3 regions of the Pantoea sp. X-Soil-ISGK-285 genome follow, and region 2 is predicted to be linked to each of the others. Evidence: predicted binding sites of a transcription regulator. Region 2 holds the regulator's gene; each other region holds the start of a gene.

Region 1 (4,456 bases), 520 kb from region 2:
TATCGCCTTGCTGCCAGGCACGCACCCGCGCCTGGGGCAGACGCTGTTGTAAACCGTTAATCCAGGCCGCTGCAGACTGCGACGGGTGATACCAGATGATCTCCATCCTGCTCTCCTTTTTTTCTTTCAGCGTCAGGGAAAAGCGAGGTGAGAGCAAGAAAAAACCAGCGTAATAAAGCGGTTTTTTCCATAAAAATAATTCCCGTGGCTTCACATTTCCGGCTCGCTTCAGGGTGAAGTGGTCAGATAAGGTCTAAAGTTGGTCCTGTGGTCAATGCGTTACGCGCGGCCGCGTTTCGGACAAGGAGAAAAACCGATGACAAAAATTGAGGTAAACGCCGCTCCACGGCGTCAGCGTTATGCGCCCTTTCTGCTCACGTTGCTGCTGAGCGTACCCGCCTTCACTGCCCAGGCCGACGACAACAGTCGCATGCTGAATAATCAGCCGCAGCCGCCTGACGTTCGTTTAGGACCGCTGTTTAATGCCGTGCAACAGGCGAAGTTCTATCCCGATCAAAAGACCTTTGCGGATGCGGTGCCGAAATTCGATCCCGCCTCAATTCTTGCCGACTGGCAGATGCAGAAGAAACAGCGCAATTTCGATCTTAAGCGTTTTGTGGATGCCAACTTTACCCTGCCCGCGGCCGGTGACAAATATGTGCCACCAGCCGGACAAAACCTGCGTGACCACATTGATGGCCTGTGGCCGGTGCTGACGCGCACCACCAGCAGCGCCGGTCAGTATGACTCGCTGCTGCCGTTGCCCAAACCCTATGTGGTGCCAGGCGGGCGCTTCCGTGAAGTCTATTACTGGGACAGCTACTTCACCATGCTGGGGCTGGCCGAGAGCGGACACTGGGATAAAGTGCAGGATATGGTGGATAACTTCGCCTCGCTGCTCGACCGCTATGGCCACATTCCCAACGGCAACCGCAGCTACTATCTGAGCCGGTCACAGCCGCCGTTCTTCAGCCTGATGGTCGATCTGCTGGCGACGCACGATAACGGCAAAGCCTATACCCGTTATCTGCCGCAGCTGCAGAAAGAGTATGACTACTGGATGGCAGACAGCGATAAAGTCGTGGCGGGCGCAGCCAGCAAGCGTGTGATTAAGCTGGCGGACGGCAGCCTGCTCAACCGCTACTGGGATGCGCGCGACGTGCCACGTACAGAATCCTGGATGGATGACATTGCCACCGCCCAGAAAGCGCCGCAGAGGAATAAAGCCGAACTCTACCGGGAGCTGCGTTCCGGTGCGGCGTCGGGCTGGGATTTCAGTTCGCGCTGGTTTACCGATGCGCATAACCTGTCGACAATTCGTACCACGCAGCTGGCCCCGGTTGACCTCAACAGCCTGCTGTTCCATCTGGAGCAGACCCTGTCAAAAGGCTATCAGATGAACAAGCAGAGCGATCTGGCGAAGCAGTTTGCCGATCGCGCGGAGAAACGCCAGGCGGCGATCAACCGCTATCTGTGGGACAGCAAGCAGAACTGGTACGCCGATTATGACTGGCAGAAAAAGCAGGTCCATCCTCAGCTGACTGCTGCCGCGCTGTTCCCGCTCTATCTGCAGGTCGCCAGCGATAAGCAGGCTGAAAGCACCGCCAGCGCAGTGGAAAAACAGCTGCTGAAACCTGGCGGTCTGGTGACCACCACCGTGAACAACGGTCAGCAATGGGATGCACCCAATGGCTGGGCACCGCTGCAATGGGTTGCCGTGGAAGGTCTGGAGCACTACAACCAGCCGAAACTGGCGAAAGAGGTGGGATTACGCTTCCTGCAAAACGTCCAGAACACCTATGACCGTGAGCATAAGCTGGTGGAGAAATATGTCGTTGATGGCAAAAATCTCGGCGGCGGCGGTGGCGGTGAGTATCCTCTGCAGGATGGCTTCGGCTGGACCAACGGCGTCACGCTGAAACTGCTGGATAAGTACTGCCCGAAAGATAAAACCTGTAACAGCGCCCACGATATTCCGCAGGCGTCTGCCTCACAACCTTAATCCACTCTGGATACCTCTGGCCTTGCCGGGGGTATCCCCACTTCATTTCCGCGAATTTTACTTGACCTTCTTTCATCAACAGGCAAAATTGCAGCCAATTTACAAAAGGTAATAATTCTCATTATGATAATGAGATTGCCTATCAAAGCTTTTATTCACCTGCCTGAACCTTTGCCAAGAAAGGAATTTTGATGAAACTGTCATTGTCGCTGAAAGGTTATGTTCGCCTCTGCACCCTGGCGCTGACCGCGCCTGCTCTGAGTTTTGCTGCCGATATGGTGGTGACTGCGCAACCGCAGGAAGATTCGACCTCGCCGACCCAGGGCTATCTGGCGACGACCAGCCAGGGCGCAACCAAAAGCGATCGTCCGCTGATCACCACGCCGCAATCGATTTCCGTGGTTACCCGCCAGCAGATGCAGGATCAGGGCGCACTGACCCTGAATCAGGCGCTGGGCTATAGTTCCGGCGTCTTCACCAACTTTGGGGGTGCCGCGACGCGTTACGACACTATTTCGCTACGCGGCTTCCATGGCGGCGATACCGATAATACCTTCCTCGACGGCATGCGACTGATGAGCGACGGTGGCAGTTACAATGTATTGCAGGTCGATAACGCCTTCCTTGAGCGCATCGACGTGATCAAAGGCCCCTCTTCTGCGCTCTATGGTCAGACGGTGCCGGGCGGACTGGTGAACATGGTCACCAAGCGTCCTCAGTTCAGCGAAGAGGGTCACATCCAGTTGCAGGCGGGCAGCAACGCCACCACCGGCACGATGTTTGACTATACCAATGCCATCAACGATCAGTGGGCGTTTCGCCTGACCGGCGTGACCCGCAACAGCGATACCCAGTACGATCACACCCGCGAAGAGAAATATGCGCTGATGCCGCAGCTGATGTGGCAGCCGGATGAAGATACGCATCTGATCCTGAAAGCCTATCTGCAGAAGGATCCGTCGGGCGGTTATCACGGTTCGGTACCGGGTGACGGCAGCCTCACCGAACACAACGGCTACAAGCTGAGCAACGGCTTTTATGAGGGCAACAGCGATCTCGATCAGTTCAAGCGTCGCGAGCAGATCTACAGCTTCGATTTCGCCCATCGCTTCAACGACGTCTGGTCATTTTACTCGACCGGCAGCTACAGCCACTCGAATGTCGATCTCGATCAGGTCTATCAGGTTGGCTGGGATGAAAATAATCCCGACCTGCTGAACCGTTCTTACTCCGGTGAGCGCTCGTCGCTCTCTGCCTGGTCCACCGATAACCGCTTACAGGCGGAGTTCGACACCGGTGAACTGGAGCACCGCGTCACCCTGGGTGCCGAGTATCATCGTTACAAAAATGAGATCAACGCGGCGGGCGGTTCAGCCAGTCAGCTCAATGCCCTGACCGGCGAGCAGGTAGGCGACATGCCGGATTACACCTGGGCAGATAAAACCCGTCGCTACTATCAGACCGGCCTCTATCTGCAGGATGAGATGAAGCTGGATCGCTGGCATCTGGATCTCTCCGGTCGTTATGACCGCATCGTCGCCAATAACAGCGGCAATGAGCGTCGTCAGGATGATCACATCAGCGGCCGCGCTGCGCTGCTCTATGCCTTCGACAACGGCATCTCGCCTTATGTGAGCTGGAGCCAGGCAATTACCCCGACCGCGCTCACCGATTCCAACAATAACCTGCTGAAGCCCACCACCGCGGAGCAGTATGAAGCCGGGGTGAAATATCAGCCGGTCGGCACCCGCGATCTCTATAGCGTTGCGGTCTATGACCTGACGCAGAAAGATGTGGCGAACCGGGAAGCACCGACGCCGTTCTTTACCCCTTCGGGCAAAGTGCATTCACAGGGCATTGAGCTGGAAGCGCGTAATCAGTTAACCCCGCGTCTGAGCACCGTGGCGAGCTATACGCTGAATCATCTGCGCTTTAAAGAGTCGGTGGATGGCAACGACGGACATACGCCATATGTCACACCCAACAGCATGGCTGCACTCTGGGGTCACTATCAGTTTGATTACGGTCTGAGTGCGGGTGCGGGCGTGCGTTACATCGGCAAACAGTGGGCGGACAATGAAAACACCACCCGTGTGCCGTCGGTGACGCTGTTTGATGCGTCAGTGCGGGCCGATCTCGGCGTCTGGAACAGCAGCCTGAAAGGTGCCTGGGTGCAGGTCAACGCCAATAATCTGACCGACCGCACCTATGTAGCGGGCTGTTACGGTACGGGCTTCTGCTACTGGGGCGCAGAACGCAGCGTGATGGCGACAGTCGGTTACGACTTCTGATAGCAAAATAAGAGATAAAAAAAGGGGACGAATCGCTTCGTCCCCTTTTTCTTTTAAACCTTTACGGTCAACTGCGTACTTTGCGGTAGATAAACAGCACCACGATGGCACCGATAACAGCGACCACAAAACTTCCGAAGTTAAACCCATCGACGCGGCCGAA
Region 2 (4,456 bases):
CGCGGGCTGAAAGATGCCGGTCCGTTGCTGCAGGTAGATGTCCGCAACCACGGACTTTCACCACGATCTGACGAGATGAACTACGCTGTAATGGCGCAGGATATGGTCGAAACACTGGATGCACATGGCATTGATCGCGTCGCGGTGATCGGACACTCGATGGGCGGTAAAATCGCCATGACCATGAGCGCGCTGGTGCCGGAACGCATTGAGCGCCTGGTGATGATCGATATCGCCCCGGTGGATTACCAGACGCGCCGTCATGACCAGATATTTGCCGGCATTCGTGCCGTCACCGATGCGGGCGTCTCATCCCGCAGCGAGGCGGCGAAGGTCATGCGAACGCTGATCGAGGAAGAAGGGGTGATCCAGTTCCTGCTGAAATCCTTCCAGGAGGGGGAGTGGCGCTTCAACGTCCCGGTGCTGTGGGATAACTACACCACGATATCTGGCTGGCAGCCGGTTCCCGCCTGGAATCACCCGGCGCTGTTTATTCGCGGCGGCGACTCCAGCTACCTGGATAACAGCTATCGCGATGCGTTGCTGCAGCAGTTCCCGGCCGCTCAGGCGCATGTGATCGGTGGCGCAGGACACTGGGTTCATGCAGAGAAACCCGATGCCGTTTTGCGCAGTGTCCGTCGCTTTTTTGCGCTTTAAAAGCAAATAGATGGCGGTAAAAGTTTAGGATTGGCGTCCGGCGTAAGCGTGAAGTATGATGGCGCGCTAAAATTTTGCCGCGGGTCAGTTTTGCTGCGGCAATGGCCAATAATTTATAATCTGCGCGGTGAGTGTCTGGCGCCCGCCCCCATTCAGTTTTACTAAGCCATGGCAAAAGAACAGACTGACCGCACGACGCTTGATCTCTTTGCTGATGAGCGCCGCCCTGGTCGACCCAAAACCAGTCCGCTTTCGCGTGATGAACAGCTGCGCATTAACAAGCGCAATCAACTGAAACGTGACAAAGGACGCGGGCTTCGTCGTGTCGAACTGAAAATGAACAGTGACGCCGTCGATGCACTCAATACGCTGGCAGAACAGCGCAATCTCAGCCGTAGCGAACTGATTGAACAGATGCTACTGGCACAGCTCAAACTGGATTAATGCGGGCAAATCGCACGCAGAGGCAAATGTCGGGGCTTTAACCGTTCACCGGTTTTCTCTCGTCTGCTATTATTCGCTGAAATGTGCTGCGGCACACATCTCATCATCAGGATTTAAGAGGTTATTTTACTCATGGCACTCGTAGGCATCTTCTTCGGCAGCGATACCGGCAATACCGAAAACATTGCAAAAATGATCCAGAAACAGCTGGGTACAGATGTTGCAGAAGTCCATGACATCGCAAAAAGCACAAAAGAAGATCTGGAAGCGTTTGATATCCTGCTGCTGGGTATTCCGACCTGGTACTACGGCGAAGCGCAGTGCGACTGGGATGACTTTTTCCCGACGCTGGAAGAGATCGATTTTAACGGCAAGCTGGTTGCGCTGTTTGGCTGTGGCGACCAGGAAGATTACGCAGAGTATTTCTGTGATGCCATGGGCACGATTCGCGACATTATCGAACCGCACGGTGCCGTCATTGTCGGACACTGGCCAACTGAAGGCTACCACTTCGAAGCTTCGAAAGGCCTGGCCGATGATACCCACTTCCTGGGCCTGGCCATTGACGAAGATCGCCAGCCTGAGCTGACCAGCCAGCGTGTTGACCAATGGGTTAAGCAGATTTTTGATGAACTGCAGCTGAAAGAGATCATCGAAGCCTGATCCTGCCCGACTCAATGTGAGCGCCAGCTCACATTGAGGCAATGAAAATGCCTATAGAAATAATAGCCACATTTTTTTAACTTTCTCCGTTTAATCTGTAGAATACCCGCATCGATCTTCCGCTTATTTTCTCAGGCGGCAAGACTAAGTGATGTGCTAACAGACCTCTGTCAGAATCTTCCCCGGCCCGGTGACGCATCCCCAATAGCCCATGATGATTCAGACACGCCCTCTGGTTTTCATTTCATCGCTTCAGTTCTATAATGAGACGCAAATGAGAATGAGCACAGATCGACATTCAAGGCGATAAGCCACAAAAGTGAATATTAGTAACAGGACAAAATCCGCATGACTGACAACAACACCGCATTAAAGAAGGCTGGCCTGAAAGTAACGCTGCCCAGACTGAAAATTCTGGAAGTGCTTCAGGAACCTGAGTGCCATCACGTCAGTGCGGAAGATTTGTATAAACGCCTGATCGACATTGGCGAAGAGATTGGCCTGGCGACCGTTTACCGTGTTCTGAACCAGTTTGATGATGCCGGTATTGTGACTCGTCACAACTTTGAAGGCGGCAAGTCTGTCTTCGAACTGACGCAGCAGCATCACCACGATCACCTGATCTGCCTGGATTGCGGCAAGGTTATCGAGTTCAGCGACGAATCGATTGAAACGCGTCAGCGTGAAATCGCGACCCGCCATGGCATCAAGCTGACCAACCACAGCCTCTATCTCTATGGACACTGTACGCTGGGCGATTGCCGTGAAGACGAAACGCTGCACGACCAGTAACGCTGGCGCGGCCTGAAATAAAAAAACCGGTGAATTCACCGGTTTTTTTTCGTCTGTTTTCTGCCCTCATCTCAGGCGACCAGCGTCTCCTGCAGATAGCGCCAGCGTGGAATGGAGCTGCTGCAATCCAGAATGGCCAGCGAAATGCGGCTCTGGTTATTGCCGTTCATCATCTGCATTTCGCGGTACTGTACGACGATCTCTTTTTCATGATGAGAGAGAATGACATGTTCACAGGTGGCAATGCGCATCCCTTCCCGCTGCCCTTGTAACTGCTGGAAAAGATCCTCGACCTCGTTCAGATTGTACTCTTTGCCCTTTGGGGTCACCATGCGAAACTCAGGATGAAAATAGGACATCAGCAGCTGGAAACTGTCGTCAGATCCGGCTGGCTGATTAAAAATACGTTCAATGAGCTGATGTAAAACGACGACACAGTGTTTGGCTTCCTGGGCGAGAACTGTCATTTTTTTTCCTTCTGTAACCCGCTTTGCAACCTCTGAGAGCGGATAGCCTACCTGAAAGCTGACAATTCACATCCTGAAATTGATTAATTTTTTTAAACTCAGATTACTCCCACAAGTCGGTATTGAACCGGTTGTGGTTAGTGCAGAATAAACGTCGGCGATGGTAAAAATCGGGGCAATAAAAAAGGGCGATAAATCGCCCTTTTGTCATTTTATGAGGTCAGCCCCAAAAAATTTATTCGCCCGTTTTGGTCCAGGTATCACGAAGACCGACGGTGCGGTTAAACACCAGTTGCGTCGGTTTCGAGTAAACGCTGTCGGCGCAGAAATAACCTTCACGTTCAAACTGAAACGGTGTTGTCGGTTCCACATCGCGCAGGCTGGGTTCAACAAAGCCGTTTTTGATGGTCAGTGACTCAGGATTAATGACCGCCAGGAAATCCTCTGCAGCAGCCGGGTTTGGCACACTGAACAGACGATCATACAGACGGAACTCAGCTGGCTGCGCGTGATCCGCAGAAACCCAGTGAATCACGCCTTTGACTTTGCGGCCATCGGCTGGATCTTTGCTCAGCGTATCAACATCGCTGGTGCAGTAGATGCAGGTAATGTTGCCCGCTTCATCTTTGGCGACCCGCTCAGCACGAATCACATAGGCGTTACGCAGGCGGACTTCTTTGCCCAGCACCAGACGCTTATATTGTTTGTTCGCCTCTTCACGGAAATCCGCGCGATCGATCCAGATCTCGCGGCTGAACGGCACTTCACGCGTGCCCATCTCCGGTTTACCCGGATGATTTGGCATGGTGACGATTTCGCTATGGCCTGCTGGCAGGTTTTCGATCACCACTTTAAGCGGATCTAAAACCGCCATGGCGCGGGGCGCATTCTCGTTGAGATCATCGCGGATACAGGACTCCAGCGAAGCCATCTCCACGATGTTATCCTGCTTGGTCACGCCAATACGACGGCAGAACTCACGGATAGAAGCGGCGGTGTATCCACGGCGACGCAGACCTGAAACGGTCAGCATGCGCGGATCGTCCCACCCTTCTACGTGCTTCTCGGTCACCAGCTGAGTGAGTTTACGTTTCGACATCACCGCATACTCCAGATTCAGGCGCGAGAATTCATACTGACGCGGATGAACCGGAATAGTGATGTTGTCCAGCACCCAGTCATAGAGACGGCGGTTGTCCTGAAACTCCAGCGTACAGAGCGAATGCGTAATGCCTTCCAGCGCATCGGAGATGCAGTGGGTAAAGTCATACATCGGGTAGATGCACCACTTATTGCCGGTCTGGTGGTGTTCCGCGAACTTGATGCGGTAAAGCACCGGATCGCGCATCACGATGAAATTAGAGGCCATGTCGATTTTGGCGCGCAGACAGGCGGTGCCTTCGGCAAACTCACCGTTTCGCATCTTCTCAAAC
Region 3 (4,456 bases), 1.8 Mb from region 2:
GAGAATAAAGAACGGGATAGTCAGCAGCGAAAATTTGTTAATGCCGTTGGTCACCTGAATCACCACCGCTTCCAGCGGCAGATCGATCCACCAGGCGCCAATAAAGGCGCTCAGCCCCACCGCAAAGGCGACCGGAAAACCCACCATCAGCAACACCAGCAAACTGCCTATCAAGATCAATGCATCCATTTTTCTGCTCCGCGTTAGTGGGTGCCGCCCAGCGTGACAATCGGCCGCTGGCTCTGATCGCCTGTCAGCAATCGCTCAACAACAAACAGCAGGGTGAAGATCGCGCCAATCGGAATCGGCAGATACATCTCGCCGTAAGTCACTGCCGGTAATGAAGCGAGCGTCTGCACCCACATCGCTTCGCACAGGCTGTAACTGGCCTGAAAGATCACCAGACAGGTGATAATCATCAGCAGATCGCTGACGCGCAGCATCAGGCGCTGTCGGGCGGGTGACAGGCGATCGGTGACCATGGAAACGCAGATATGCGTTCCGGCCCGCAGTCCGACCGGTGCGCCAATAAACGTAAAAATGATCATGCAGATAATGGCCACCGGTTCCGGCCAGGAGAGCGCACCGTTCATCACGTAGCGGGCGAAGATCCCGATCGGGATCACCGTCACCATAATCATCAGTGCCACGGCGGCCACCAGCATGCAGAGCAGATAGAGCCCATCCATCAGACGTGTATAAGCAGCCATAATTGATACCTGATTAAGCACGCCACACGGCAGTGTGGCGCAGAAGGGTTATTTCACCTCAGCGATCCGGGTCATCAGATCCTGATATTTTCCGCCAAACTGATCGCGCACCGGCTGGGTCGCTTTGACGAAGTAGTCGCGGTCGGTCTGCTGGAAGGTGACGCCACCCGCCTTCATTTTGGCGATCGACTCTTCGGTATAGGTCGCCCAGAGCTGGCGCTCCTCATCCTGCGCCTCTTTGCCGAGCTTCTTCAGCAGCGCCTGATCCTCAGGTTTCAGGCGATCCCAGGCGCGTTTTGAAAACAGGATCATCTCTGGCTGGATAAAGTGGCCGCTGAGGGTGTAGTACTTCGCCACCGGCATATAGTTATGGGCGACAAAGGTCGGTGGATTGTTCTCGGTGCCATCGACCACGCCGGTCTGCATCGCACTGAACACTTCACTGACGCCCATCGCCACCGGATTCGCGCCCATCGCTTTCAGCGTCGCCAGCGAGATGGCGCTGTTCTGCACCCGGATCTTCATGCCTTTCAGATCTTCCGGTTTTGCCAGCGGCTTCTTGGTGATCATGTTGCGCTCACCGGCATCGGTCCAGCCCAGGAACACCATGCGGGCGTTGGGATCTTTATCGAATTTGTCGGCAATCTCGCGGCCTATCTCGCCATCCAGCACTTTGTGCATGTGGTCAATGTCGCGGAAAATGTAGGGCAGGGTCAGCACGCTGGTTTCCGGGGCGATCGAGGTGACTGGCGCCAGCGACACACGGATCATGTCGATTGCGCCCAGCTGCACCTGTTGCAGCGTCTGATCTTCGTCCCCCAGCACGCCACCGGCGAAGAGCTTCATCTCCAGCCGTCCATCGGTGGCCTGTTTGAGTTTGTCGCCCATGTGCTGCAGGGCGACGACGGTCGGATAACCGGCAGGCTGGACTTCAGCCACTTTGATCACCTGTGCCGTGGCGGTGGCGCTCATCATCATCGCCGCCAGGGCACTGGCCAGGCATGTTTTCGTCATTCTCATTATTTTGTCTCCCGCTGAGGTAGGACGGCGTCCGGCGTCGGGGGCTAACCGGAGAGAACCGTGTGGAGCCAGCATAGTGAAAACGCGCGCCAGTAAAATGCGGCAATGCTGATTGAATGAATGCCATCACATTTTGAAACGTTGTTTTAATAAATTTTCATGCAACTTCACATTTTCGAAACATCCTTGTCAAAAGTGTTTAAACCTGGTCAATTGCGGGTAAATGGCGGCGATCAGCTTTGTAAATACTAATGAGAACTACTATCAATTCGCCGTCGTTTTGCTATTATTCGCGCTTGTCTCGCATCCCTGAATCAGAAGTTGGAGAAGCAGCGTGGTAGCCAGTGATTTGATGCAAACGGACCTCTCCGTTTGGGGCATGTATCAACATGCCGATATCGTGGTAAAGGTGGTCATGATTGGCCTGTTATTGGCCTCAGTGGTGACCTGGGCGATCTTCTTCGGCAAATACGCCGAACTCAGCGCCGCTAAGCGCCGCCTGAAGCGCGAGCATCTGGCGCTGGGCGAAGCCCGCAATCTGAATGACGCCGCCCGCATTGCCCAGTCGTTTACCGGTCACAGCCACAGTGTGGTGCTGCTGAATGATGCGCAGAATGAGCTTGAACTGTCGGCTGGCGTGGAAGATACCAACGGGATTAAAGATCGCACCAGTTTCCGCCTTGAGCGCCGCGTCGCTGCGTTCAGCCGCCATGCAGGCCGGGGCAATGGCTTCCTGGCGACCATCGGTTCGGTTGCGCCGTTTATCGGCCTGTTCGGCACCGTATGGGGCATCATGAACAGCTTTATCGGCATCGCTAAAACCCAGACGACGAACCTGGCGGTTGTTGCACCGGGTATCGCCGAAGCGCTGCTGGCAACCGCGATTGGCCTGATCGCTGCGATTCCGGCGGTGGTGATCTACAACGTCTTTGCCCGCATGATCGCCAACTACAAAGCCTCACTGGGTGATGTCGCCGCTCAGGTGATGCTGCTGCAGAGCCGTGATATCGATCTGGGCACCGTCGCAACTGATGTTCCGCGTCCTGCGACGGCTCAGAAACTGCGCTTAGGGTAAGTTCTTATGGCAATGCGATTAAACGACGATCTGGAAACGGATGGTGAAATGCATGAGATCAACGTGACGCCGTTTATCGACGTCATGCTGGTTCTGCTGATCATCTTTATGGTGGCCGCGCCGCTGGCCACGGTCGACGTACGCGTCAATCTGCCCGCCTCAACCAGCGCGCCGCAGCCGCGTCCGGAAAAGCCGGTTTACCTGTCGATTAAAGCGGATAAGCAGCTTTACGTCGGTAACGATCAGGTCACGCCGGAGTCGCTGGTTAACGTGCTGACTAACCAGACCCAGGGCAATAAAGAGACCACCATTTTCTTCCAGGCGGACAAGTCAGTCGATTATGAAACGCTGATGAGCGTGATGGATAAGCTGCGCACGGCGGGCTATCTGAAAATTGGTCTGATGGGCATGGAAACCGTGAAGAAATAGCGGGTTATCCGGTTCAAAAAAAAGGCGACTGTTCAGGTCGCCTTTTTTTATGGCTGCTCTCCAGCCCTATAAAATCAGGCAAATCAGGGCCAGGGTAATCACTTATGCTCCTCGAACTGACTTGTTAATTAGTTGTTACTTATGTACATGGGTTTGTAAAGTGCAATGGTGAGCCAGGTCACATTAATCCCGCATCAGGCAGGCTAAAACGGCTAAAAAACAACAGGAAGCCGTTATGAGTCACACCCCGTCTTTACAAAAGCCGCCGAAAAGTGCCGCCCGAACCATCTTCACCGTCACCAGTGGTAACTTCCTGGAGATGTACGATTTTATGGTGTTTGGCTACTACGCTACTGCCATTTCAAAAACCTTCTTTCCCGGCGATGACCCGTTTGCCTCCCTGATGCTGACCCTGATGACCTTTGGTGCCGGCTTCCTGATGCGCCCGCTGGGGGCGATCATCCTCGGTGCCTACATCGACCATCATGGTCGTCGTAAAGGGCTGCTGCTGACGCTGGGCTTAATGGCGATGGGCACCCTGACCATCGCGCTGGTGCCGGGCTACGCCACCCTGGGCGTGGCAGCGCCGATTCTGATCCTGCTGGGACGGCTGTTGCAGGGCTTCTCGGCGGGCGTGGAGCTGGGTGGCGTGTCGGTCTATCTGGCCGAAGTCGCGCCCAAAGGACGCAAAGGCTTTTTCGTCAGCTGGCAGTCGGGCAGCCAGCAGATTGCGGTGATCTTTGCTGCTCTGCTGGGTCTGATGCTGAATCATCTGCTGGCGAAAGAGGCGGTGACGGAGTGGGGCTGGCGTATCCCGTTTGTGATCGGCTGTCTGATTGTGCCGTTCCTGTTCTATATCCGCCGGATGCTGGAAGAGACCGAGGCGTTCAGCAAACGTAAACATCATCCGAGCATGACGGAAATCATGCGGTCTGTCGCCAGCAACTGGGCGCTGGTGCTGGCGGGGATGCTGATGGTGGTCACCACCACGGTGATGTTCTACATGATCACCGCCTTTACCCCGACCTTTGGTAAAACGGTGTTGATGATGAGTGACAAGCAGGCGTTCCTGGTGACGCTCTGCGTCGGTGTCTCAAACCTCATCTGGCTGCCGCTGATGGGGGCGTTGTCGGACCGCGTCGGACGCCGTCCGCTGCTGATCATTTTTACCCTGCTGATGATTGTCACCACCTGGCCGGTGCTGCACTGGCTGGTGGGATCG

What was found. The regulator Fur, encoded in region 2, represses iron uptake genes when iron is present. The targets are predictions, from matches to a motif close to ATAATAATGAGAACNACTATCAA.
Region 1: AC6I8B_RS08065 (TonB-dependent siderophore receptor) is a predicted target of Fur. The motif match lies at 2,126-2,148, and genes of this name have one in related genera.
Region 3: exbB (tol-pal system-associated acyl-CoA thioesterase) is a predicted target of Fur. The motif match lies at 1,976-1,998, and genes of this name have one in related genera.

What each region holds. Positions count from the first base shown of each region.
Region 1 is NZ_AP035938.1:1,682,602-1,687,057, reverse strand. Features, by position in the region: gene ghrA (glyoxylate/hydroxypyruvate reductase GhrA) at 1-106, opposite strand, end outside; gene treA (alpha,alpha-trehalase TreA) at 317-2,002, shown strand; gene AC6I8B_RS08065 (TonB-dependent siderophore receptor) at 2,194-4,293, shown strand; gene AC6I8B_RS08060 (GlsB/YeaQ/YmgE family stress response membrane protein) at 4,361-4,456, opposite strand, start outside.
Region 2 is NZ_AP035938.1:1,165,971-1,170,426, reverse strand. Features, by position in the region: gene ybfF (esterase) at 1-657, shown strand, start outside; gene ybfE (LexA regulated protein) at 826-1,101, shown strand; gene fldA (flavodoxin FldA) at 1,234-1,764, shown strand; gene fur (ferric iron uptake transcriptional regulator) at 2,113-2,556, shown strand; gene AC6I8B_RS05450 (hypothetical protein) at 2,628-3,023, opposite strand; gene glnS (glutamine--tRNA ligase) at 3,259-4,456, opposite strand, start outside.
Region 3 is NZ_AP035938.1:3,463,603-3,468,058, reverse strand. Features, by position in the region: gene AC6I8B_RS16335 (TRAP transporter large permease) at 1-189, opposite strand, end outside; gene AC6I8B_RS16330 (TRAP transporter small permease) at 204-710, opposite strand; gene AC6I8B_RS16325 (TRAP transporter substrate-binding protein) at 759-1,730, opposite strand; gene exbB (tol-pal system-associated acyl-CoA thioesterase) at 2,083-2,805, shown strand; gene exbD (TonB system transport protein ExbD) at 2,812-3,234, shown strand; gene AC6I8B_RS16310 (MFS transporter) at 3,470-4,456, shown strand, end outside.